4 regions of the Streptomyces venezuelae genome follow, and region 1 is predicted to be linked to each of the others. Evidence: riboswitches for the same ligand, from Rfam matches in the RefSeq annotation. Region 1 holds a riboswitch; each other region holds the start of a gene.
What was found. Region 1 has a riboswitch for cobalamin ahead of DEJ47_RS14360 (ABC transporter substrate-binding protein). Riboswitches for the same ligand answer to the same signal wherever they lie in the genome.
Positions count from the first base shown of each region.

Region 2: another riboswitch for cobalamin. It lies ahead of DEJ47_RS10840 (prenyltransferase/squalene oxidase repeat-containing protein); the one in region 1 lies ahead of DEJ47_RS14360 (ABC transporter substrate-binding protein).
Region 3: another riboswitch for cobalamin. It lies ahead of DEJ47_RS08115 (cobalamin biosynthesis protein); the one in region 1 lies ahead of DEJ47_RS14360 (ABC transporter substrate-binding protein).
Region 4: another riboswitch for cobalamin. It lies ahead of cobN (cobaltochelatase subunit CobN); the one in region 1 lies ahead of DEJ47_RS14360 (ABC transporter substrate-binding protein).

Region 1 covers NZ_CP029193.1:3,081,307-3,086,708, forward strand. Annotated here, with positions in the region: gene DEJ47_RS14355 (FecCD family ABC transporter permease) at 1-835, opposite strand, end outside; gene DEJ47_RS14360 (ABC transporter substrate-binding protein) at 865-1,845, opposite strand; cobalamin riboswitch at 1,889-2,052, opposite strand; gene DEJ47_RS14365 (Mov34/MPN/PAD-1 family protein) at 2,016-2,438, opposite strand; gene DEJ47_RS14370 (amino acid permease) at 2,525-4,018, opposite strand; gene DEJ47_RS14375 (DUF2017 domain-containing protein) at 4,391-4,993, opposite strand; gene clpS (ATP-dependent Clp protease adapter ClpS) at 5,033-5,347, opposite strand.
Region 2 covers NZ_CP029193.1:2,344,191-2,349,592, reverse strand. Annotated here, with positions in the region: gene DEJ47_RS10845 (SCO2322 family protein) at 1-426, opposite strand, end outside; gene DEJ47_RS10840 (prenyltransferase/squalene oxidase repeat-containing protein) at 423-1,658, opposite strand; cobalamin riboswitch at 1,780-1,904, opposite strand; gene DEJ47_RS10835 (MBL fold metallo-hydrolase) at 1,929-2,984, opposite strand; gene DEJ47_RS10830 (aldehyde dehydrogenase) at 3,200-4,666, shown strand; gene DEJ47_RS10825 (ferredoxin) at 4,666-4,899, shown strand; gene lanKC (class III lanthionine synthetase LanKC) at 5,118-5,402, shown strand, end outside.
Region 3 covers NZ_CP029193.1:1,748,037-1,753,438, reverse strand. Annotated here, with positions in the region: gene DEJ47_RS08125 (putative cobaltochelatase) at 1-9, opposite strand, end outside; gene DEJ47_RS08120 (cobyric acid synthase) at 6-1,583, opposite strand; gene DEJ47_RS08115 (cobalamin biosynthesis protein) at 1,580-2,536, opposite strand; cobalamin riboswitch at 2,573-2,716, opposite strand; gene DEJ47_RS08110 (hypothetical protein) at 2,823-3,047, opposite strand; gene DEJ47_RS08105 (inorganic phosphate transporter) at 3,060-4,355, opposite strand; gene DEJ47_RS08100 (class II aldolase/adducin family protein) at 4,670-5,392, shown strand.
Region 4 covers NZ_CP029193.1:6,353,748-6,359,149, forward strand. Annotated here, with positions in the region: gene cobN (cobaltochelatase subunit CobN) at 1-1,366, opposite strand, end outside; cobalamin riboswitch at 1,400-1,538, opposite strand; gene DEJ47_RS29250 (cobalamin biosynthesis protein CobG) at 1,656-3,191, shown strand; gene DEJ47_RS29255 (precorrin-8X methylmutase) at 3,188-3,829, shown strand; gene DEJ47_RS29260 (precorrin-2 C(20)-methyltransferase) at 3,841-5,402, shown strand, end outside.

The sequences.
Region 1 (5,402 bases):
CGAAGCCGATGGCGCCGCTGTAGGCGACGAGGACGCCGGTGAGGAGCGAGGCGAGGACGAAGACGCCCGCGCGGAAGCGGGCGGCGTCCAGGCCGAGGACGGTGGCGCCCTCCTCGCCCGCGAGGAGCAGGTCGAGGGGGCGGGCCATGGGCATGAGGAGGGCGGTGCCGATGACCAGGGTGACGCAGGGCAGGGCGAGCATGTCCCAGCGGGCGCTGCCGAGGCCGCCGAGCGTCCAGTACAGGACCTCCTTGAGGTGGTCGGCGCTGTCGGCGGTGACCAGGATGAGGCTGGTCAGGGCGGTGAGGATGTACGAGACGGCGACGCCCGCGAGGATCAGCCTGCCGGTGGCGAAGCCGCCGCTGCCGCCGCGTGCGAGGGCGTAGACGAGGACCAGGGAGATCAGGGCGCCCGCGAAGGAGGCGGCCGGGATGGTGACGGTGGTCGACAGGGCGGCGCCGAGTCCGAAGACGGAGCCGAGGACGATCGCGCAGACCGCGCCGACGGAGGCGCCCGAGGAGACGCCGAGCAGGAACGGGTCGGCGAGGGGGTTGCGGACGAGGGCCTGCAGGACGGTGCCGATGACGGCGAGACCGGCTCCGACGGTGGCTCCGAGGATGACCCGCGGGAGGCGGACGTCGAGGACGATGGTGCGGAACGGGGAAGGGTCCGCCCTCCCCGTCAGGATCTCGACGACCTGGGCCGTCGGGACACGAACGGATCCGAAGGCCAGCCCCGCGAGTGTCGCGGCGCCGAGGGCGACGGTGAGCACCGTCAGGACGGCGAGGCGCCGCCCGGCCGCGCCCCGCCGATCGCCCTTCGGGCTCGTCCTCAATCGCGGGATCTCCCGTACTCGCAGCGCGCTCACAGCTGCGCCGCCAGCTTCCTCACCGCCTCGGGTGCTCGTACCCCCGTGACCATGTCCGACAGGGGAAGCACCGCGAACCGCTTGTTCTTGATGGCGGGGACGTCCTGGAGGACGGGGTCGTCGAGGAGGCGCTTCTTCTTCTGGGCGACGGTCGTGGCGCCGTAATCGAGGATCAGGATGGCCTCGGGCTTGTTCTTCACGACGGACTCCCAGGACGCGTCGCTGAAGGACTTGTCCACGTGGGCGAAGACGTTGCGGCCGCCCGCCCGCTTGATGATGTCGTTGCCGATGCCGCGGCCGCCCGCCGTGAACGCGGTCTTGTCGCCGCTGTCGTAGACGAAGACGGAGAGGGCCTTCTTGCCCTTGGACTTCTCGGCGGTGGCGGCGAGTTCGCGCTGGGCGCCGCGCACCCACGTGTCCGCGCGGTCCCGCACCCCGAAGGTGGAGCCGACCTCGCGGACCTCGCGGTAGACGTCGTCCATGGAGACGGGCTTCTTCGCGCAGCCCTCCACGTTGAGGCGGCTCTTGATGCCGGACTTGGCGAGCGCCGAGCGGCTGCGGCCGTCGCCCGCGAGGAAGGCGCTCGCGTAGCCGCCGTACACGAAGTCGGGGTTGGCGGCGAGGAGCTTCTCGTAGGAGGGGTACTCCTTGGCGACGACGGGCACGGAGTCGTACGCCTTCTCATACTTGGGCAGGACCTTGTCGTCGAGGTAGGCCGTGCCGGCGAGGTGGTCCTTGAGGCCGAGTTCCAGCATCACTTCGGTGGTGTGCTGGTTCATGGTGACGGCGCGTTTCGGGGGTGCGTCGTACGTCGTCTTCACACCGCAGTTGGTGACGGTGTACGGGAATCCGGCGGCCTTGGCGGCGGTCGTGCCGTCACCTTCTCCGTCCGACGTGGAGGACGAGGAGCACGCGGCGAGCGGGACGAGCAGGGCCGCGGCGGCGAGCGCGCGTATGCCGGTGTGACGGCGGGACATGACTGGACTGCCTCCTCCAGGGGATTTCCGCGTCCCCTGCGTTGCGTGGAGAAGGGCGGCAGGTCAGTTCCTGACTCCCCCGGCCCCGGTGCCCGGGGTGGGGTCACAGTGGCGGGACCGTGCCGGGTTCGCACCGGCTTCCTGGGTCCTGCCGCCCTCATGAGTAAAGCTCAGTATGCCTCGACGACCTTTACCTCTTCTTCGGTGACCTCGCCGTCCACGATCCGGTACGACCGGAACTGGAAGGGGCCCGCGCCGTCGGTGTCCGCGGTGGAGACCAGGACGTAGTGCGCGCCGGGCTCGTTGGCGTAGGTGATGTCGGTGCGCGAGGGGTACGCCTCGGTGGCGGTGTGCGAGTGGTAGACGATCACCGGCTCCTCGTCGCGGTCGTCCATCTCGCGGTAGAGCTTGAGCAGGTCACCCGAGTCGAACTCGTAGAACGTGGGCGACCGGGCGGCGTTCAGCATCGGGATGAACCGCTCGGGGCGCCCGGTGCCCTCCGGGCCCGCGACGACGCCGCACGCCTCGTCGGGGTGGTCCTGGCGCGCGTGCGCGACGATCTGGTCGTGGAGGGCCTGGGTGATGGTCAGCATGGCAGCCAGGATAAGCAGAAGGGCCCGCGCGTACCGGAGTGTGGTACGCGCGGGCCCGAATGCTGGACAGGGGCCTTGGGGAGCCGTCAGTCCTTGGAGAGGCGGTCGTCGGCGGGCTGCTCGGGGAGGCCGATCTTCCGCTTGTTGAAGGCCGCGGCCTGCGGGTTGCGGCTCTTGAGGACCAGGTAGGAGACGCCGAGGATGGCGGCCCAGACCGGAGCGGCGTACAGGGAGATCCGCGCGTCCTTGTCGACGCCCATCATGACGATGACCATGCCGATGAAGAGCAGGGCGAACCAGCTGGTGTACGGGGCGCCCGGGGCGCGGAAGGTGGACTGCGGCAGCTCGCCGCGGTCGGCCTTGCGGCGGTAGCGGATCTGGCAGGCCAGGATCATGATCCAGGCCCACATGCCGGAGATGGTGGCGAAGGAGACGACGTAGTTGAACGCCTCGCCCGGCCACTGGTAGTTGATCCAGACGCCGACCAGCATGAACGCGGCGGACGCGGTGGTGCCGATCAGCGGCAGGCCGTTCTTCGTGAGCTTGGTGAAGAACTTCGGGCCCTGGCCGTTGAGCGCGAGGTCGCGCAGCATGCGGCCGGTGGAGTACATGCCGGAGTTGCAGGAGGAGAGGGCGGCGGTGAGGACCACGAAGTTGACGATCGCGGCGCCGATGCCGAGGCCCATCTTCTCGAAGGCCGCGACGAACGGCGAGACGCCGGGCTGGAAGTGCGTCCACGGCACGACCGACAGGATCATGATGAGCGCGCCGACATAGAAGACGGCGATGCGCCACGGCACGGTGTTGATGGCCTTGGGCAGGACGGTCTTCGGGTCCTTGGACTCGCCCGCGGTGACGCCGACCAGCTCGACGGCGAGGAAGGCGAACATCACGATCTGCAGGGTCATCAGCGTGGAGCCGATGCCGTTGGGGAAGAAGCCGCCCTGGTTCCACAGGTGGGCGACGGTGGCGGTGTCGCCGGCGTCGGAGAAGCCGATGGTGAGGATGCCGATGCAGATCAGGATCATGCCGATGATGGCGGTGACCTTGACCATCGAGAACCAGAACTCCAGCTCACCGAAGAGCTTCACGGAGATGAGGTTCGCGCCGTACAGGATGACGGTGAAGACGAGCGCGTAGGCCCATTGCGGGAACGAGTCGTGGGTCCAGTACTGCATGTACTGGGCGGCCGCGGTGACTTCGGTGATGCCGGTGACGACCCAGAAGAGCCAGTACGTCCAGCCGGTCACGAATCCGAAGAACGGGCCCATGAACTCGCGTGCGTACTCCGAGAAGGAGCCGGACACGGGCCGGTACATGAGGAGCTCGCCGAGCGCCCGCATGATGAAGAAGATGACGAGTCCCGCGATGGCGTACGCCAGGATGAGGCTCGGTCCGGCCTTGTGGATGGCCTTGCCCGCTCCGAGGAACAGGCCGGTGCCGATGGCACCGCCGATCGCGATCATCTGAATCTGCCGGGCTCCGAGCCCGCGCTGGTAGCCCTCGCCGGACGAGCCGTCCTGCGCGACACCGTTGCCGCCGTGCTCGTCGTGGTGCTCTTCGACCTGCACTGAGGTCATGGTGACGCCTTTCTCCATGCCGATCCGCGCCCGCACATCTGCGTTGTGGCTGCGGATCAGGTCCTGATCCCCCCGGATACGAATGGAGTGCTACCGGCGGTCCGCCGGCTGAAGCGCCCTCGGCGACATGGGTGGCGTCGCCGAGCGGTCGTGAAGATTTATCACGGTGGCAACAGTGAGGGAATGAGCCACCTGTGGCGCACCCCACAGGAAGAAGCGGACAAAGCGCCCTTGACAGAGCAAAAGCGGGCAATGACGTGACGGGATCGTTATCCGGATTTGAGGCTCCGCTGAGCGAACAGCACCTCGAACCCCCGAAACCTGTCCACTACAACAAATTTCGCTGCATTCTGCATGAACTTCTGCCCGGAATCAGTCCAGCAACGTCCCGACCAGCGTCTCCTGCAGTCCACCGAGCCAGAGGTAGGCCATCACCATCGGCTTGCGCGGGTCCGAGTCCGGCAGCCGGTAGAGCAGATCGGCGTCGTCCTCGTCGCTCACTTCGAGGCGCGTGCCGATGGCGAGCCGGAGGTCGTTGAGGGCGCCGAGCCACCGCTGGGACTCCTCGACCGACAGTTTCAGGACAGCTCCGCCCTCACCCGACGCGGTCATCGAGTCCAGCGAGCGGATGACGACCAGGGCGTCGTCCCGCTTCTTGGCCCGCAGGTCGTTCTCCGTGAAGCGTCGGAATTCCGCCGAATACGCCCGCAGTTCGTCCGCGTCTCCCGCACTGTCCTCGCTGCCCGGACCGCCGTACGCGTCGGGCAGCAGACGCCGCATCACCGGATCGGCCGGCGGCTCGCTCGGCCCCTCGGCGAAGAGCTCCGCCAGCGGGTCGTCGGAGACCTCGCCGCCGGGCCCCGGCCCGATCAGCTCGAGAAGCTGCACGGCGAGGGAGCGGATGATCGAGATCTCGACCTCGTCGAGCGCGACGGCGGCGCCGCCGCCGGGGATCGCTTCGAATTGTCCTGGCATCAGATGCGTCGCTACTTCCGGTCCGCTGCTTCCGGCCCGCTACTTGCGGTCCTGCTGAAGGGTGGCCCACAGCCCGTATCCGTGCATGGCCTGGACGTCGCGCTCCATCTCCTCGCGACTGCCGGTGGAGACGACCGCGCGGCCCTTCTCGTGGACGTCCATCATCAGCTTCGTGGCTTTCTCCTTCGAGTACCCGAAGTAGGACTGGAACACATACGTCACGTAACTCATCAAGTTGACCGGGTCGTTGTGGACGAGGGTGATCCAGGGGACGTCCGGCTCGGGGACGACGAAGGTCTCTTCGTCCGATTCCGGGCGGGTGATCTCTGCGGGAGCCGTACTCACACGCCCCATGCTGCCACTCCGCGCGGGCCCTCGCACAAATGGCCTCCCGCGCGTCCGCAGAAAT
Region 2 (5,402 bases), 740 kb from region 1:
CGCGCTGGTGGCGTCCTCGCCGACCTGCGCGCAGGCGGTCCGCCGCTTCGGCGGCGTCTCGCCGCCGGGCGCGTCACCCGCCGTGCCGAAGTCGACGACGAGGCCCACCCGCTTGCGGCCGTCCTTCGCCGGGGTGCCCGCGCAGATGGCGTCGAAGTCGGCGGGACCGCGCGGCTTCGCCGAGTCCTTCGAGTCGTCGGAGACCGAGAAGCGGAACCCCTGGACGTCGCCGTCCTCGGGACGCGCGGTGCCGGGGCCCTGGCTGGCGTACGTCCACTGCGCGCCGTCCCGCTCCCAGAACGACCAGTAGCGGTAACCGGCGGCCTGGGCGGGCACGGCGGCGAGAACGCCCAGGAGCGCGGCGAGGAACACGCCGACAGTCAGCCGCCCGCGCCCCCGTCCGCGCCGCTCACGGTCCCGCGTCACGGCTGCTGCTTCTTGCGGTTGCCGCTGTACAGGAAGCCGATGCCGATGCCCGCGACCATGCCGACGCCGATGATCCACCAGACGCTGACGCCGCCGTCGTCGTCCTTCTTCTCGTCCGAGTCCGCGTCGGACGGGGACTTCGAGGAGGTCTCGGGGGCCGGACCCGTGGCGTTCAGCTGCTTGACAAGGTCGGCGCCGCCGAAGTCGCGCGCGTCCAGACCGGCCGCGTGCGCGGCGAAGATCAACTTGGAGTAGGCGGCCGGGCCCGACTGCTTGGCCCAGTCCGCAGAGTTACCGGCGAGCCACTCGGCGGACTTCTTCGCCCGCTCGCCCTGTCCGGCGGCGGCGAGGGCGAGCACGGAGTCGGCGGTGGTGCCGAAGTCCGGCTGGTCCGTGGAGCCCGGCATCGACGACATCAGGTGGTCGTCGGTCTTGCCGAGGGTGTCGAGCAGATAGCCGACGCCGTTGCTCGCGGCCTGCGTGGCCGTGTCCGGCTTCGCGCACTTGGGCGCGGCGTCCTCGGACTTCTTGGGGGCGGAAACGACGAGGCCCTTGCCGAGGCTGCCGAGCACACCGGCGGCGGTGGCGTAGGCGTTCGGCGCGAGCTTGCCGGACTTCATGTCGGCGAGGCCGAAGGCGCCGCCGTCCTTGCCGCAGTCCATGGCGAGCTTCGGCAGCGCGTCGTAGGCGGACTTGCCGTCCTGGGACTTCACGTCGGCGGGGTTGCGGCCCGCGGCGACGAGCGCGCCGACGACGATGCCGGTGGAGTTCGCGTCGGAGGGCAGTCCCGGGGTGTTGCCCCAGCCGCCGTCCTTGTTCTGCACGGACTTCAGCCAGTCGACGCTCTTCTTGACCGTCTTGTCCTGGCCGCCGAGCGCGGCGAGGGCCTGCACGGCCGCCGCGGTGGAGTTGCTGTCGACCGCCGTCTTGGAGTTGCACGGCTCGGAGGAGTCCGCGCGGTACGCCGCGAAGCCGCCGCTCGCACACTGCTGGCCGGTCAGCCAGTCCACGGCCTTCGCGGCGGGCTCGACGCCCTCGGTGTGCTGGGCGAGCAGGGCGTACGACTGGCGGAAGACGCCGTCGAACTTCGGGTCGGACTTGCCGTAGAGGCCCGAGGGGAGAGCGGCCGACGGCGACGGCTTCGCGTCGTCCGCGAAGGCGGCCGGTGCCGCGGCCGAGCCGAAGACGGCGACGGCGGCGGCCAGGACCGCTGCGCTGCGACGAACGTTCATGATGGGGCGGGTTGCCTCTCCCTGCGGGGAGCGGGGCGGCACGGACCGTGCGAGCACGGCGACCGGGCGGCTCCGGCTCCGTATACCTCGACGGTGCCGCTCATCGGGGGCCCGATGAAGCGAGCCGGTCACGTTCCGCGCCGGGCATTCCGGCTCACCACGTTGCGTGGCACACGGCTGCGGGTCAGCGCCGGATTCGCACCGGCTTCCCCCTTGGCGGACGTGAGGACGACGCCCTCACTCTACCGGCCGGTCCGCGCACCCCTCGGGTCACACCGCCACGAACGCGACCGGATCGCTCCCCGGCACGGCCTCGGCGCGCCCCAGCTTCACCAGCCGCCGCACATGCGCCTCGGCCTCCGACACGGCGATGGTCCTCGACCCGTAGGGGATTTCGTCCCAGGGCCGGTTCCACTCCATGCGCGCGGCGATCTGCCACGGGGTGAGGGGCTCGGCGAGCAGGGCGAGCAGCCCGGTCAGGCGCTCCTCGTGGTGGGCCAGGAGTTCGTGGACGCGGGCCGGCGCGTCGGTGAACGCGCGCTGGTGGGCGGGGAGGATCTCCGCGGGGCCGAGGCGGGCGACGCGCTCCAGGGAGTCCAGGTAGTCGCCGAGGGGGTCGGTCACCGTCTCCGAATCGGGGTCCTCGTACAGGCCGATGTGCGGGCTGATGCCGGGCAGCAGATGGTCGCCGGAGAAGAGGCGGCCGTTGCCGCGCAGGCCCGCGGGGTGGTCCTCCTCCAGGTGGAGGCAGACGTGGCCGGGCGTGTGGCCGGGGGTCCAGACGGCGCGCAGGCGGCGGCCGGGCAGGGCGAGGAGTTCGCCGGGGGTGATGGAGCGGTCGGGCAGGGCGGGGGCGAGGCCGGGGAGCTTGCGGGGGCGGCCCTCGTCGCGGGCGCGGAGCAGCGGGGCGAGGTGGTCGGCGGGCGCGCCGGCGGCCGTGAGCTTGTCCACGAGGTACGCGTACCAGCGGTCCGGCGGGTTCGAGCGGGTGCGGCGGACCACGGACGCGTCGGCGTCGTGCATGGCGATCCACGCTCCGGACGCGTCGCGGACCTGGCCGGAGAGGCCGTGGTGGTCGGGGTGGTGGTGGGTGATGACGACGCCGTGCACGTCGGCGACCGCGACGCCGCACGCGGCGAGCCCGGCGACGAGGGTGTCCCAGGACGCCGGGTCGTCCCAGCCGGTGTCGACGAGGACCGGTCCCGCGTCGGTGTCGAGGAGGTGGACGAGGGTGAAGCCGAGGGGGTTGTCGGGGATCGGGACCTTGATGCTCCAGACGCCGCCGCCGTGCTCGGTCACCGGCGGGTCCGTCACCTGCGGGGTCATGAGGGCCTCGTCTCTCGTCGCCGGTCCCCTCGCCGGGGTCCTTCACCCTCGCCGGGGCTCCTCACTATAACTAGAACTAGTTCCAGTGGTCGCCCAAGTCGACTGCTTGGAGCGCGCGTTGCCCCTTCCGTCCGTGGACTCCACGAACTAGAACTGGTATCAGTTCCTCAGTCCTGAAACCGTGTCAGGAAACGCTCCGCAGGAGGCAGTCAGCCATGACCGAGCTCGTGGAACACGGACAGCTGTTCATCGGCGGGGAGTTGGTCGACCCGCTCGGCAAGGACGTCATCGACATCGTCTCCCCGCACACCGGAGAGGTCTTCGCCCGCGTGCCGCACGCGGCCCCCGCCGACATCGACCGCGCCGTCGCCGCCGCCCGCAAGGCGTTCGAGCACGGACCCTGGCCGCGCATGACCCTGGACGAGCGCATCGAGGTCGTCACGAAGATCAAGGACGGCTTCGCGGTGCGCCACGAGGAGATCGCCCGCGTCATCAGCACCGAGAACGGCACCCCGTACACCTCCAGTGTGATGGTGCAGGCCCTCGCCGCGATGATGGTGTGGGACGCGGCGATCACCGTCGCGCGCGACTTCCCGTACGAGGAGCAGCGGGACGGCGTCCTCGGCAGGCTGCTCGTCCGGCGCGAACCCGTGGGCGTCGTCGCGGCCGTCGTGCCGTGGAACGTCCCGCAGTTCACCGCCGCCGCCAAACTGGCCCCCGCCCTCCTCGCCGGCTGTCCCGTGATCCTCAAGACCTCCCCGGAGGCGCCCCTGGACGCCTACATACTCGCCGAGCTCGCCGCCGAGGCGGGCCTGCCCGAGGGCGTGCTGTCCATCGTCTGCGCCGACCGCGAGGTCAGCGAGTACCTCGTCGGGCACCCCGACGTCGACAAGGTGTCCTTCACCGGATCCGTCGCCGCGGGCAAACGCGTCATGGAGGTCGCCGCCCGCAACCTCACCCGCGTGACCCTGGAACTGGGCGGCAAGTCCGCCGCCGTCATCCTGCCGGACGCCGACACGGCCACGGCCGTCGCGGGCATCACCCCGTTCGCCTGGATGATCAACGGCCAGGCCTGCGTGGCCCAGACCCGCATCCTCGTCCCCCGCACCCGCTACGACGAGTTCGCCGAGGCCTTCGCCGCCGCAGCGAGCGCCCTCAAGGTCGGCGACCCCCTCGACCCCGCCACCGAACTCGGCCCGCTCGTCGCCCGGCGGCAGCAGCAGCGCTCCCTCGACTACATCCGCATCGGCCAGGAGGAAGGCGCCAAGATCCTCGCGGGCGGCGGCCGTCCCGCCGGACTCGACCGGGGCTGGTACGTCGAGCCGACCCTCTTCGGCGGCGTCGACAACTCGATGCGCATCGCCCGCGAGGAGATCTTCGGCCCCGTCATCTGCCTGCTGCCCTACGGCGACGAGGACGAGGCGGTACGCATCGCCGACGACTCCGACTACGGACTCAGCGGCAGCGTCTGGACGGCCGACACCGAGCGTGGCATCGACATCGCGCGCCGCGTGCGCACCGGCACGTACTCCGTGAACACCTTCAGCCTCGACATGCTCGGCCCCTTCGGCGGCTTCAAGAACTCGGGCCTCGGGCGCGAGTTCGGGCCCGAGGGATACGGCGAGTACTTCGAGCACAAGATGATCCACCTCCCCAACGGCTATGAGGGGAGCGGTGCCTGATGGGAGACCGCTGGCACGTCGAGGTCGACCGGTCCGTCTGCATCGGCTCCGGGATGTGCGTGCTCACCGCGCCCGGCGGCTTCGCACTGGACACCGCCCGCCAGTCGCACCCCACCGCCCCCGAGACCGACGCCAACGAGAAGGTCCTCGAAGCGGCGGAGGGCTGCCCGGTCGAGGCGATCACGATCACGCTGGCCCACGGCGGGGAGGTCGTGTTCCCGCCGGAGGAGTGACCAGGCACGTTCCCGACTCGTTGACACCCGCGCCCCGTTCATCCCATGTCGGCGCGGGTGTCGCCATTTGTCCGGGCCGCGAATATTCTGTGCTCTCGAACATGAGCGAACGTGACTTTACCCATGCGTTTCGCACAGCGATCTGATGACAGTCGTGACTGTTCCGTCCCTTTGCGCCCTGGAAATCTCTCTGCCACGCCGAGCGGAGAGGGGACGCCATGGACAAGCGGTACGAGGTCTACTGTCTGGCCGACAGGCATTTCTACGAGACCCCGGACCGGCTGTCGTCCAAGGGCGCCGCGGGCGCCACCGAGTTCCCGGTGGCAGGCAGGACCGTCCCCCAGGGATGGCGCTCCGGACGCGTCGGCGACTGGCTCTCGCTCGTCCCCGTGGACGGCGAAGGAGCCGCGCTGCCCTCGCCCCAGCAGGGCTGGAAGATCCACGTCTCCGCGACCCTGGAGAACGCGGACCGCGTCGCCTCGATCGTCTGGGACTACTGCGTG
Region 3 (5,402 bases), 1.3 Mb from region 1:
GGTACTCACAGAGCCTCCTTGGTGCGTTCCGGTGCCGCCGGCGGCGCGCCGGGCGCGATGAACGGCAGGCCCGCCGGCGGTCCCTGTTCGATCAGGTTCCACAGCGCGTCCGTGTCCGCGTGTTCTTCGATCAGGTCGCCCAGCAGGTCGAGCTGCTCCTCCCGCAGCGCGCCGAAGCTGGTGTCGGGGGCGGGCACGAAGCGGCGGCCCGCCGCGCGGGCGACCTCGGTGAGGAACCGGCGCCGGAACGCGTCGCTCTCCAGCGACCCGTGCCAGTGCGTGCCCCACACCTCGCCCACCCGGCAGCCGTCCAGGAAGGGTTCGCCGCCCGTCACCTCGGCGACGCCGTGGTGGATCTCGTACCCCTCGACGGGTTCGCCGAGTGCCTCGCCCACCGGCCGGGCGAGGGTCTTCTCGCGGGCGAACCGCACCCGCACCGGCAACAGCCCCAGCCCGTCGACGGAACCGGCGCGCGACTCGACGTCGTCCTCGATGTGCTCGCCGAGGACCTGGAAGCCGCCGCAGATGCCGAGCACGGGGCGGCCCTCGGCGGCGCGGCGCGCGAGGGCGTCCGCGAGGCCGCGCTCACGCAGCCACCGCAGCGCCTTCACGGTCCCGCGCGTGCCCGGCACGATCACGAGGTCCGCGTCGACGAGCTCCTCCGCCCGGTCCACGAACCGCACGACCACACCGGGTTCGGCGGCGAGCGCGTCCACGTCGGTGAAGTTGGACATCAGCGGCACCGCGCACACGGCGACGCGCAGCACGTCCTCGCCGACCGGCGGCGCCACCACGGACTCGCGCACGGCGCCCCGCAGGGACACCCGCAGGCCGTCCTCCTCGTCGATGCCGAGCCCGTGCTGGAACGGCAGCACGCCGTACGTGCGCCGTCCGGTGAGACCGAGCAGCATGTCGAGCCCGGGTTCGAGGAGGGAGACGTCGCCGCGGAACTTGTTGACGAGATACCCGGCGACCAGCTCCTGGTCGGCCGCGCTCAGCAGCGCCGTCGTCCCGAAGAACGAGGCGAAGACCCCGCCCCGGTCGATGTCCCCGACCACGAGCACGGGGAAGCGCGCGGCCCGCGCAATGCCCATGTTCACGATGTCCGTGCGCCGCAGATTGATCTCGGCGGGGCTGCCCGCGCCCTCGCAGATGACGGCGTCATACGTGCTCCGGAGCTCCTCCAGGCAACCCACGACGGTGTCGAGCAGCGCCGCCTGGCGTCCCCCGTGCAGCCTGTCCCCGGGGGACGACCCCTCAGACCCCCCGAAGAACCCGCGCGCACTCATCTCGCCCACGGGCTTGCCCATGAGGACGACCTGGCTAGAGCGGTCGCCGCCCGGTTTGAGCAGCACGGGGTTCATCAGCGCGCTCGGCTCGACGCGGGCGGCCTGCGCCTGCATGGCCTGCGCCCGCCCGATCTCGGCTCCCTCGCGCGTCACGAACGAGTTGAGGGACATGTTCTGCGCCTTGAACGGCGCGACGGACACCCCCTTGCGCGCCAGCCACCGGCAGATGCCGGCGGTGACGACGCTCTTCCCGGCGTCCGATGTGGTTCCGGCGACGAGCAGTCCACCGCTCACGAAGCTCTCCTTGACCTCAGTCGGGCGACGCCCGCGACGACCGCGACGCCGAGCGCCAGCCCGCTCACCCGCCGGGACAGCTTCACCGCCCGCTCGATGTCCCTCACCTGTACGTCGCGCCCGTCCGCGTTGAGCACGGGCCGGTGCTCGACCCGTCCCGCGTACGAGAGGGTCCCCCCGAGGCGTACGCCCAAAGCCCCCGCGAAAGCGGCCTCGACGGGACCGGCGTTGGGGCTCGGGTGGTGCGCGGCGTCGGAGCGCCAGGCGCGCACCGCCTCCGCGGGCGCGTCGCCCGCGACCACGGCCAGCGCGGCGGTGAGCCGCGCCCCGGGCCAGCCGAAGACGTCGTCGAGCCGGGCGGAGGCCCATCCGTAGCGCCGGTAGCGCGCCGACTTGTGGCCGACCATCGCGTCGAGGGTGTTCACGGCACGGAAGGCGACGAGCCCCGGCACGCCGCCGAGCGCGCCCCACACCAGGGCTCCCACCACGGCGTCGGAGGTGTTCTCGGCGACGGACTCCACGACGGCCCGCGCGATCCCGTCGGCGTCCAGGGCCTGCGGGTCCCGCCCGCACAGATGGGGCAGCCGCTCCCGGGCGACCTCGATGTCACCGGCTTCCAGGGCCCCGCCGACGGCCCGCGCCTCGCGGCCCAGCGAGGTGCCGCCGAGCACGGCCCACGTCGCGGCGGCGGTGAGCGCCACGGTTCCGGCACGGCCCGCGGCGGAGCGGCGTACGAGAGCGGAGGCCAGTGCGGCGGCGCCCGCGGCGCCCCCGGCGCACACCGCGGTGTGCAGGGCGCCCCACCCGCGGTGGTCCCGCCACAGCACCTGTTCGACGGCGCCCGCCGCCCGGCCGAACGCGGCGACCGGATGGCCTCGGCGGGGATCGCCGAGCAACAGGTCACCGAGGAATCCGGCGGCGGCGCCGTACGCGAAATCGCGATCGGCACTCATGGCGTTGTGTGTCCTCACTCAGGGTGTCCGCGCCCTGGTTCGACGTGAATCGGCGGCGAGAGTTCCTGGCTTCCGGGGAGTGGCTCCCCGGTGACAGTGGCGGGACCGCGCCGGATTCGCACCGGCTTCCTCTTCTGCCGCCGTAGTTGGCCCGGGCAGTCCACCACGCCCCGCGAATGCCCGTCAACTCGCTGTTGACCTGCGACGGGAGAGTGTGTTGGGGCCCACACACAGGAGGGGTGCGGAGCGTTTCGTACGCTCCGCACCCCTCCGGGAAACCTTGCCGTCAGGCGACGATCAGATAGATCCCGTACGCCACGGCCGCCGCGCACAGCGCGAAGCACGCGTACGCGCCGGTGCGCGCCACGGCCGCCGAACCGCCGGAGGCGGCGGTCGCCTTCTCCTGCTGGGAGAGGCCGACGATGCCGAGGGTGAAGAGGCCCACGAGGGCGACCGTCACCGCGAGGCTGACGCCGAAGACGGAGCCGAGAGCTGCCCAGTCGATGTTCATGCTGGTCTGTCCTTACACCGTCGCGGGCCGGGCGGGGTCCGCCATGGCGCCGGTCGTGGTCGTGGTCGGGGCCGAGACGCCGGCCTTGACGGACGTGTCCGGGACGGGCGAGGCGGCCAGGGTGCCCGCGGGGGGCGGCGTGACGGCGGCGATCGCGGTGGTCACGACGCCGATGGGCTCGGCCGGTACGCCCCCGTCCGTGCGGACCTCGTCGTCGGTGACGTTGGTGTGGTCGATGGCGTTGCGCCGCGAGAGCACCCAGATGACGGCGGAGCCGCCGACGAGGAGCGCGGCCGTGGCCGCGATGCCCCAGGGGCCCTGCTTGGTGAGGAACTCGGCGCCCGCGCCGACCAGACCGGCGGCCGGCAGGGTCAGACCCCACGCGACGAACATGCGGGTCGCGGTCGACCAGCGGACGACGCCGCCCTTGCGGCCGAGGCCCGCGCCCATCACGGCGCCGGAGCAGGACTGGGTGGTGGAGAGCGAGAAGCCCAGGTGCGAGGAGGCGAGGATGACCGTCGCGGCGCTGGTCTGGGCGGCGAAGCCCTGCTGCGGCTGGAGGTCGGTCAGGCCCTTGCCCATGGTGCGGATGATGCGCCAGCCGCCGAGGTAGGTGCCGAGCGCGATGGCGACACCGGCGGAGACGATGACCCACATCGGGGGGTTCGCGCCGGGGTTGAGGACACCGCCGGTGACCAGGGCGAGCGTGATGATGCCCATGGTCTTCTGCGCGTCGTTGGTGCCGTGCGCCAGCGAGACGAGGCCCGCGGAGGCGATCTGGCCCACGCGGTAGCCCTTGGCGGTGGCCTTGGTGTCGGTGTTGCGGCCGATCCGGTACGTCAGGCGCGTGGCCAGCATCGCGGCGACACCCGCCACGAGCGGCGCGGCGAGGGCCGGGATCAGGATCTTGGTGACGACGGTGCCGCCGTTGATCGACGACCAGCCCATCGACATGACCGCGGCGCCGATGAGGCCGCCGAAGAGCGCGTGGGAGGAACTGGAGGGCAGGCCGACCAGCCAGGTCAGGAGGTTCCAGAGAATCGCGCCGACGAGCGCGGCGAAGATGACCTCTGTCTTGAGGCCGTCCTCGTTGACGATGCCGCCGGAGATCGTCTTGGCGACTTCCACCGAGAGGAAGGCACCGACGAGGTTGAGCACGGCGGACATGGCCACCGCCGTCTTGGGCTTCAGAGCGCCGGTCGAGATGGTCGTCGCCATCGCGTTGGCAGTGTCGTGGAAACCGTTCGTGAAATCGAACACGAGAGCGGTGACGATCACGATCCCGAGGAGAAGCGTGATGTGTTCCATTTACCCAGGCTTCTGTTGGACGTCAGTGGCGAGTTGAACGTAGGCATTCCGGGTGAACGGAAAGTGAACTGGGCCGGGCGGTGCGGTGACTCGAAGCGGAGTCCCGCCACCTCGTCCCTTCCCGGCGTTCGACAGCGATCGTAAGGAGCGGGGGCCGGGGGCCCGCAAACCGGCCGGAGTGTCGGCCTCCGCCATCCGGTGGCCGCCCCCGCGACGCACCGCTTCGAACAGTCCGACAAGCCCGCCGAAGAGATACTGATCACCCCGCGTCCCGCGCCCCCCGGTGTCCGACGGGCGGCTGGCAGGATCGCCGCATGACTGAGCAGCAGCACGGAGACGGGGACGCCGTCGCGCAGGCCTGGGACGAGCTGGTCGACACGGCTCGCAGGACGGTCACGGACGGCCTGGTCGTCGGCACATCGGGCAACGTCTCGGTACGGGTCGGCGGCACCGTCCTCGTCACCCCGAGCGGAGTGCCCTACGACCGTCTGCGACCGCGGGACGCGGTCGGCGTCGACCTCGAAGGACGACAGCTCCTCGGCGACCTCTCACCCACCAGCGAGCTGCCCATGCACCTCGCGATCTACCGCAACACCTCCGCGGGCGCCGTCGTCCACACCCACGCCGTGCACGCCACCGCCGTCTCGATGCTGGTCCCCGAGCTCCCCGCGGTCCACTACATGGCCGGCATCCTCGGCGGCCCGCCCCGCGTCGCGCCCTACGCGCTGTACGGAACGGAGGAGCTGGCCCGGAACATGCTCGGAGCCCTGCGCGACCGCACGGGCTGCCTCCTCCAGAACCACGGAACGGTCACGTACGGAGACACCCTCTCCCAGGCGTACGACCGGACGGCCCAGCTGGAATGGATGTCCCGCCTCTGGCTCACCGCCGCCGCGGTCCCCGGCCACGCCCCGGCCCTCCTGTCCCCCTCCCAGCTGAGCGAAGCGGAAGAGCGGCTGAAGGGGTACGGACAGCACCGCGGCGATCCGGTCACCCCAGGGACGCCGCCCACTGGCCCCGAAGCCCTCCGCCCATAACACTGGGACG
Region 4 (5,402 bases), 3.3 Mb from region 1:
CGCCCACGCGGGAGCGGTCGAGGAACATCTCACCGGGCGGCGGCCCCCAGTGCTCCTCGACCGAGTCGCGCAGCTCCTGCGGCAGCGTCGCGTACCACCGCTTGTAGTCGGCGGCCGGGATGCGCACCGGGTTGGCGGCGAGCTGCTCCTCGGTGAGCCAGTCCTGGTCGTGGCCGCCCGCGTCGATGAGCGCGCGGATCAGCTCGTCGCCGTCGCCGGAGACCAGGCCGGGGATGTCGGCCTCGGGGCCGAAGTCGTACCCCTCGGCGCGCAGCCTGCGCAGCAGCCGCACGGCGGACGCCGGGGTGTCGAGGCCGACCGCGTTGCCGATGCGGGAGTGCTTCGTCGGGTACGCGGAGAGCACCAGGGCGAGGCGCTTGTCGGCGGCCGGGATGTGCCTGAGGCGTGCGTGGCGTACGGCGATCCCGGCGACGCGGGCCGCGCGCTCGGCGTCGGCGACGTATGCCGGAAGGCCGTCCTCGTCGATCTCCTTGAAGGAGAAGGGGACGGTGATGAGGCGGCCGTCGAACTCCGGCACCGCGATCTGGCTCGCGGCGTCCAGCGGCGAGACGCCCTCGTCGTTCTCCTCCCAGGCGGAGCGCGACCCGGTCAGGCACAGCGCCTGGAGGATCGGCACGTCGAGGCCGGTCAGCGCGCCCGCGTCCCACGACTCGTCGTCGCCGCCCGCGGAGGCCTCGGCGGGCTTGGTGCCGCCCGCCGCGAGGACGGTGGTCACGATGGTGTCGGCGGCGCGCAGCTCGTCGATCAGCTCGGGCTCCGGGGCGCGCAGCGAGGCCACGTACAGCGGCAGCGCGCGGGCGCCCGCGTCCTCGATCGCCCCGCACAGCGCGTCCACGAACGCGGTGTTGCCGCTCATGTGGTGGGCGCGGTAGTAGAGCACGGCGACCGTCGGGCCGTCGACGCCGGTGCGGGCGGTGCGCTCCAGCGGGCCCCATGACGGGGCGGCCGCGGGCGGCTCGAAGCCGTGGCCGGTGAGCAGCACGGTGTCGGAGAGGAAGCGGGCCAGCTGGTCCAGGTTCGCGGGGCCGCCGTGCGCGAGGTACGCGTGCGCCTCGGCGGCGATGCCGACGGGCACGGTCGAGGAGGCCATGAGCTGGGCGTCGGGTGCCTGTTCGCCGGTGAGCACGACCACGGGGAGGCCGGTGGCGATGAGCTGGTCGAGGCCGTCCTGCCAGGCGCGGACGCCGCCGAGGAGACGTACGACGACGAGGTCGACGCCGTCGAGCAGGGCGGGCAGCTCCGCGAGGTCGAGGCGGGACGGGTTGGCGAACCGGTAGTCGACCGGGCCTCCCGCCGCGCGGGCGCTGAGCAGGTCGGTGTCGGAGGTCGACAACAGCAGAAGCATGCGGGCGCAGGCCTTCCTCGGGGTGTCCGCGCCCCGGGTGGTCGTATGGACGGCAGGAGTTCCTGGCTCGCCCCACGCGGGTGGGGCTCACAGTGGCGGGACCGCGCCGGATTCGCACCGGGCTTCCTCCCTCGGGTCCTGTTGGACCCACGCCGTCGCTGGCGTCGACGGACCTGGCGGTCCGCCGCCTGCATAGTAAGTCCTGCCCGCGGTCGGCGGTGCGGCCACCTGCCAGGACGACCTGTCTCGGGAGAGGACCGGCCGGATCCGCGTGGGTATGCTCGCCGCCATGCCGCCCACCCCAGCACCATCCCCAGATCAGGGCGAATCCCTCATACGTGACCGGGGCGACGCCTGCCCCGGAGCCCTCCGCCTGCACCGCGCCGACGACGGCCTCCTGGCCCGACTCCGCCTGCCCGGAGGCATCTTGACGTCCCGTCAGGTGCTGGCTCTGGAGGCCGCGGCGGAGCGTCTGGCCGACGGCAACCTCAGCGTCACCTCCCGCGGCAACATCGAGCTGCGCGGCCTCGGCGACGCGTGCGCCGGCGAACTCTCCGCGCTGCTCGCGGACGCGGGCCTGCTCCCCTCCGAGCGCCACGAACGCGTCCGGAACGTGGTGGCGTCCCCCCTCGCGGGAACGGACGGAACCGGCCACGCCGACGTCCAGTTGTGGGCCCGTGAGCTGGACGGACTCCTCTGCGCGGAGGACTGGACGCCCCGACTTTCCGGCCGCTTCCTGTTCGCCCTGGACGACGGACGGGGAGACGTGGCGGGCCTCGGCGGCGATGTGACCTTGATCGCAGAATCGGGCGGGACGGCGGTGGTCGGGATGGGCAGCGTGTCGTTCCGGGTCGCCGCGGCCGACGCCCCGCGCGCGGCGCTCGCCGCGGCGAAGGCGTTCCTCGCGGCGGCGGACGCCGCGGGGAACGGGGCGTGGCGCGTGACCGAACTCCCGACCGGGCAGACCGTCGACCTGGGCGGGGCGCTGGAGGCGGCGAGGGTTGACGCCGCACGGATCGGGCCGGAGGGCGAGGGGCCGGGGGGTCTGGCGGTGTCCGGTGGTCCGGGGGCATCCGGTGGTCCGGGTGGTCCGGTGGCTTTCGACGGCACGGCGGTGTCCGGTGGTCCGGTGGCCTTTGGTGCCCCGGTGGCGTCCGGTGGCTCGGGTGGCGGGGCGGTGCCCCGTGGTCCGGGTGGTCCGGCGGTGCTCGCTGGTCCGGGGGCGTCCGGTGACTCGACGGTGTCCGGTGGTGCGGGTGGGGGTTCGGCGGCGCTCGGTGTCGGGGCTGTCGCGGCGGGGGCCGCGGGGCCGGGGGGTCCGCCGCCCGGTGTCATCGGGCGGGCCGTCTCCGTGTACGCCCCGCTCGGGCGCGTCACCGTTGCGCAATGGCGGGCCCTGCTCCCGCTTCCCGCGGACGAGCTCCGCGTCACCCCGTGGCGCGGCTTCGTGATTCCCGGCTTCGGCGACGAGGGAGCCGCCCGGGAGCGGCTGGCCGCGCTGGACCGTGCCGGGCTCCTCGCCGACCCCGGCTCGCCCTGGCTCGGCGTCGGCGCCTGCACCGGTCGCCCCGGGTGCGCCAAGTCCCTCGCCGACGTCCGCGCGGACGCCGTGCCCGGCCACGGCTCGCTGCCCGTCCACTGGTCCGGCTGCGAACGGCGGTGCGGGCACCCGCGCGGCGACTGGGTCGACGTCCTCGCCACCCGGGACGGCTCCTACGAAGTGACGCTGCACACCGCGGGCTCCACCGCCCCTGTCACGGGCGGCACCCTGACCGAGACGGTCACCAAGGCACGTACCACCACAAACCCAACGGCCACGAGATGAGCGAGAGCACAGTGTTCGACTACGAGAAGGACGGCGCGGCGATCTACCGCGAGTCCTTTGCCACCATCCGCGCGGAGGCGGACCTCCAAGGCCTGCCCGCCGACGTCAGCCAGGTCGCGGTCCGGATGATCCACGCCTGCGGGATGGTCGACCTCGTGCGCGACCTCTCGTACAGCCCGCGCGTGATCGCCGACGCCCGCAAGGCGCTGCGTGACGGCGCGCCGATCCTCTGCGACGCGAACATGGTCGCCAGCGGCGTCACGCGCAAGCGGCTGCCCGCCGACAACGACGTGATCTGCACGCTCGCCGACCCGTCCGTGCCGGACCTCGCGGCGCGGCTCGGCACCACCCGCAGCGCCGCCGCCCTCGAACTCTGGCGCGACCGCCTCGAAGGCTCCGTCGTCGCCATCGGCAACGCGCCCACCGCCCTCTTCCGCCTCCTGGAGATGATCGAGGAGGGCGCGCCGCGCCCGGCCGCCGTCCTCGGCATCCCCGTCGGCTTCGTCGGCGCGGCCGAGTCCAAGGACGCGCTCGCCGAGCACTCGTCCGGCCTGGAGTACCTGGTCGTACGGGGACGTCGCGGCGGCAGCGCGATGGCCGCGGCGGCGATCAACGCGATTGCGAGCGAAGCGGAATGAGCGGCGTGCCCATGTCCCCCGAGCAGAGTTCGTCCCCCGAGCAGAGCTCGCCCATCGAGCAGAGCGCCACGGGACGGCTGTACGGAGTCGGGCTCGGTCCCGGCGATCCGTCGCTGATGACCGTGCGCGCCGTGGAGGTCATCGCCGCCGCCGACGTGATCGCGTACCACTCCGCACGGCACGGCCGTTCCATCGCCCGCTCGATCGCGGCCGCGCACCTCCGCGCCGACCACATCGAGGAAGCGCTGGTCTACCCCGTCACCACGGAGAGCACCGACCACCCCGGCGGCTACCGCGGCGCCCTCGACGACTTCTACGAAGAAGCCGCCGCCCGCCTCGCCGCCCACCTCGACGCGGGCCGCACCGTCGCCGTGCTCGCCGAGGGCGACCCGCTCTTCTACGGCTCCTACCAGCACATGCACAAGCGCCTCGCGCACCGCTACCCGACCGAGGTGATCCCCGGCGTCACCTCGGTGAGCGCCGCGGCCGCCCGGCTCGGCGAGCCCCTCGTCGAGGCCGAGGAGGTGCTGACGATCCTGCCCGGCACGCTCCCCGAGGAGGAACTCGCGGCGCGCCTCGCGGCGACGGACTCCGCGGTCGTCATGAAGCTCGGCCGTACGTTCGGGAAGGTCCGCGGCGCCCTGGAGCGCGCCGGCCGACTCGACGAGGCGCGGTACGTCGAGCGGGCCACCATGAAGGGCGAGCGCACCGGCAGCCTCGCCGACGTGGACCCGGAGTCGGTGCCGTACTTCTCCGTGGCGGTGCTGCCGAGCCGGGTCGCGCCGCTGACCGGAGGCCCGAAGCCCGCGTCTTCGGAGGGCCCCGGGCGCGGCGAGGTCGTCGTCGTCGGCACGGGGCCCGCGGGACCGCTCTGGCTGACCCCCGAGACGCGCGGCGCGCTCGCCGCCGCCGACGACCTGGTCGGCTACACCACGTACGTCGACCGCGTACCGCACCGCCCCGGCCAGCGGCGCCATGGCTCCGACAACCGCGTCGAGTCCGAACGCGCCGAGTTCGCCCTGGAGCTCGCGAAGCGCGGGCGGCGCGTCGCCGTCGTGTCGGGCGGCGACCCCGGCGTCTTCGCGATGGCCACGGCCGTCCTGGAGGTCGCCTCGCAGGACCAGTTCGCCGACGTCCCGGTCCGCGTGCTCCCCGGGGTGACCGCCGCGAACGCCGCGGCGGCCCGCGCCGGGGCGCCCCTTGGTCACGACTACGTGACCCTTTCTCTCTCGGACCGTCTCAAGCCGTGGGAGGTCATCGCGGAGCGGCTCGCCGCGGCGGCCGCGGCGGACCTGGTCCTCGCCATCTACAACCCCGGCTCGCGCAGCCGTACCTGGCAGGTGGGCAAGGCGCGGGAACTCCTCCTCGCGCATCGGACGCCGGATACGCCGGTCGTCCTCGGCCGGGACGTCGGAGGCCCCGAGGAAAGCGTGCGGATCGTACGTCTCGGTGATCTCGACCCCGCGGAGGTCGACATGCGCACGCTTCTCATTGTCGGTTCCTCCCAGACGCAGTGGGTCAGGCGGCGCGGGGGCCAGGACCAGATCGTCTGGACGCCGCGGCGGTACCCCGA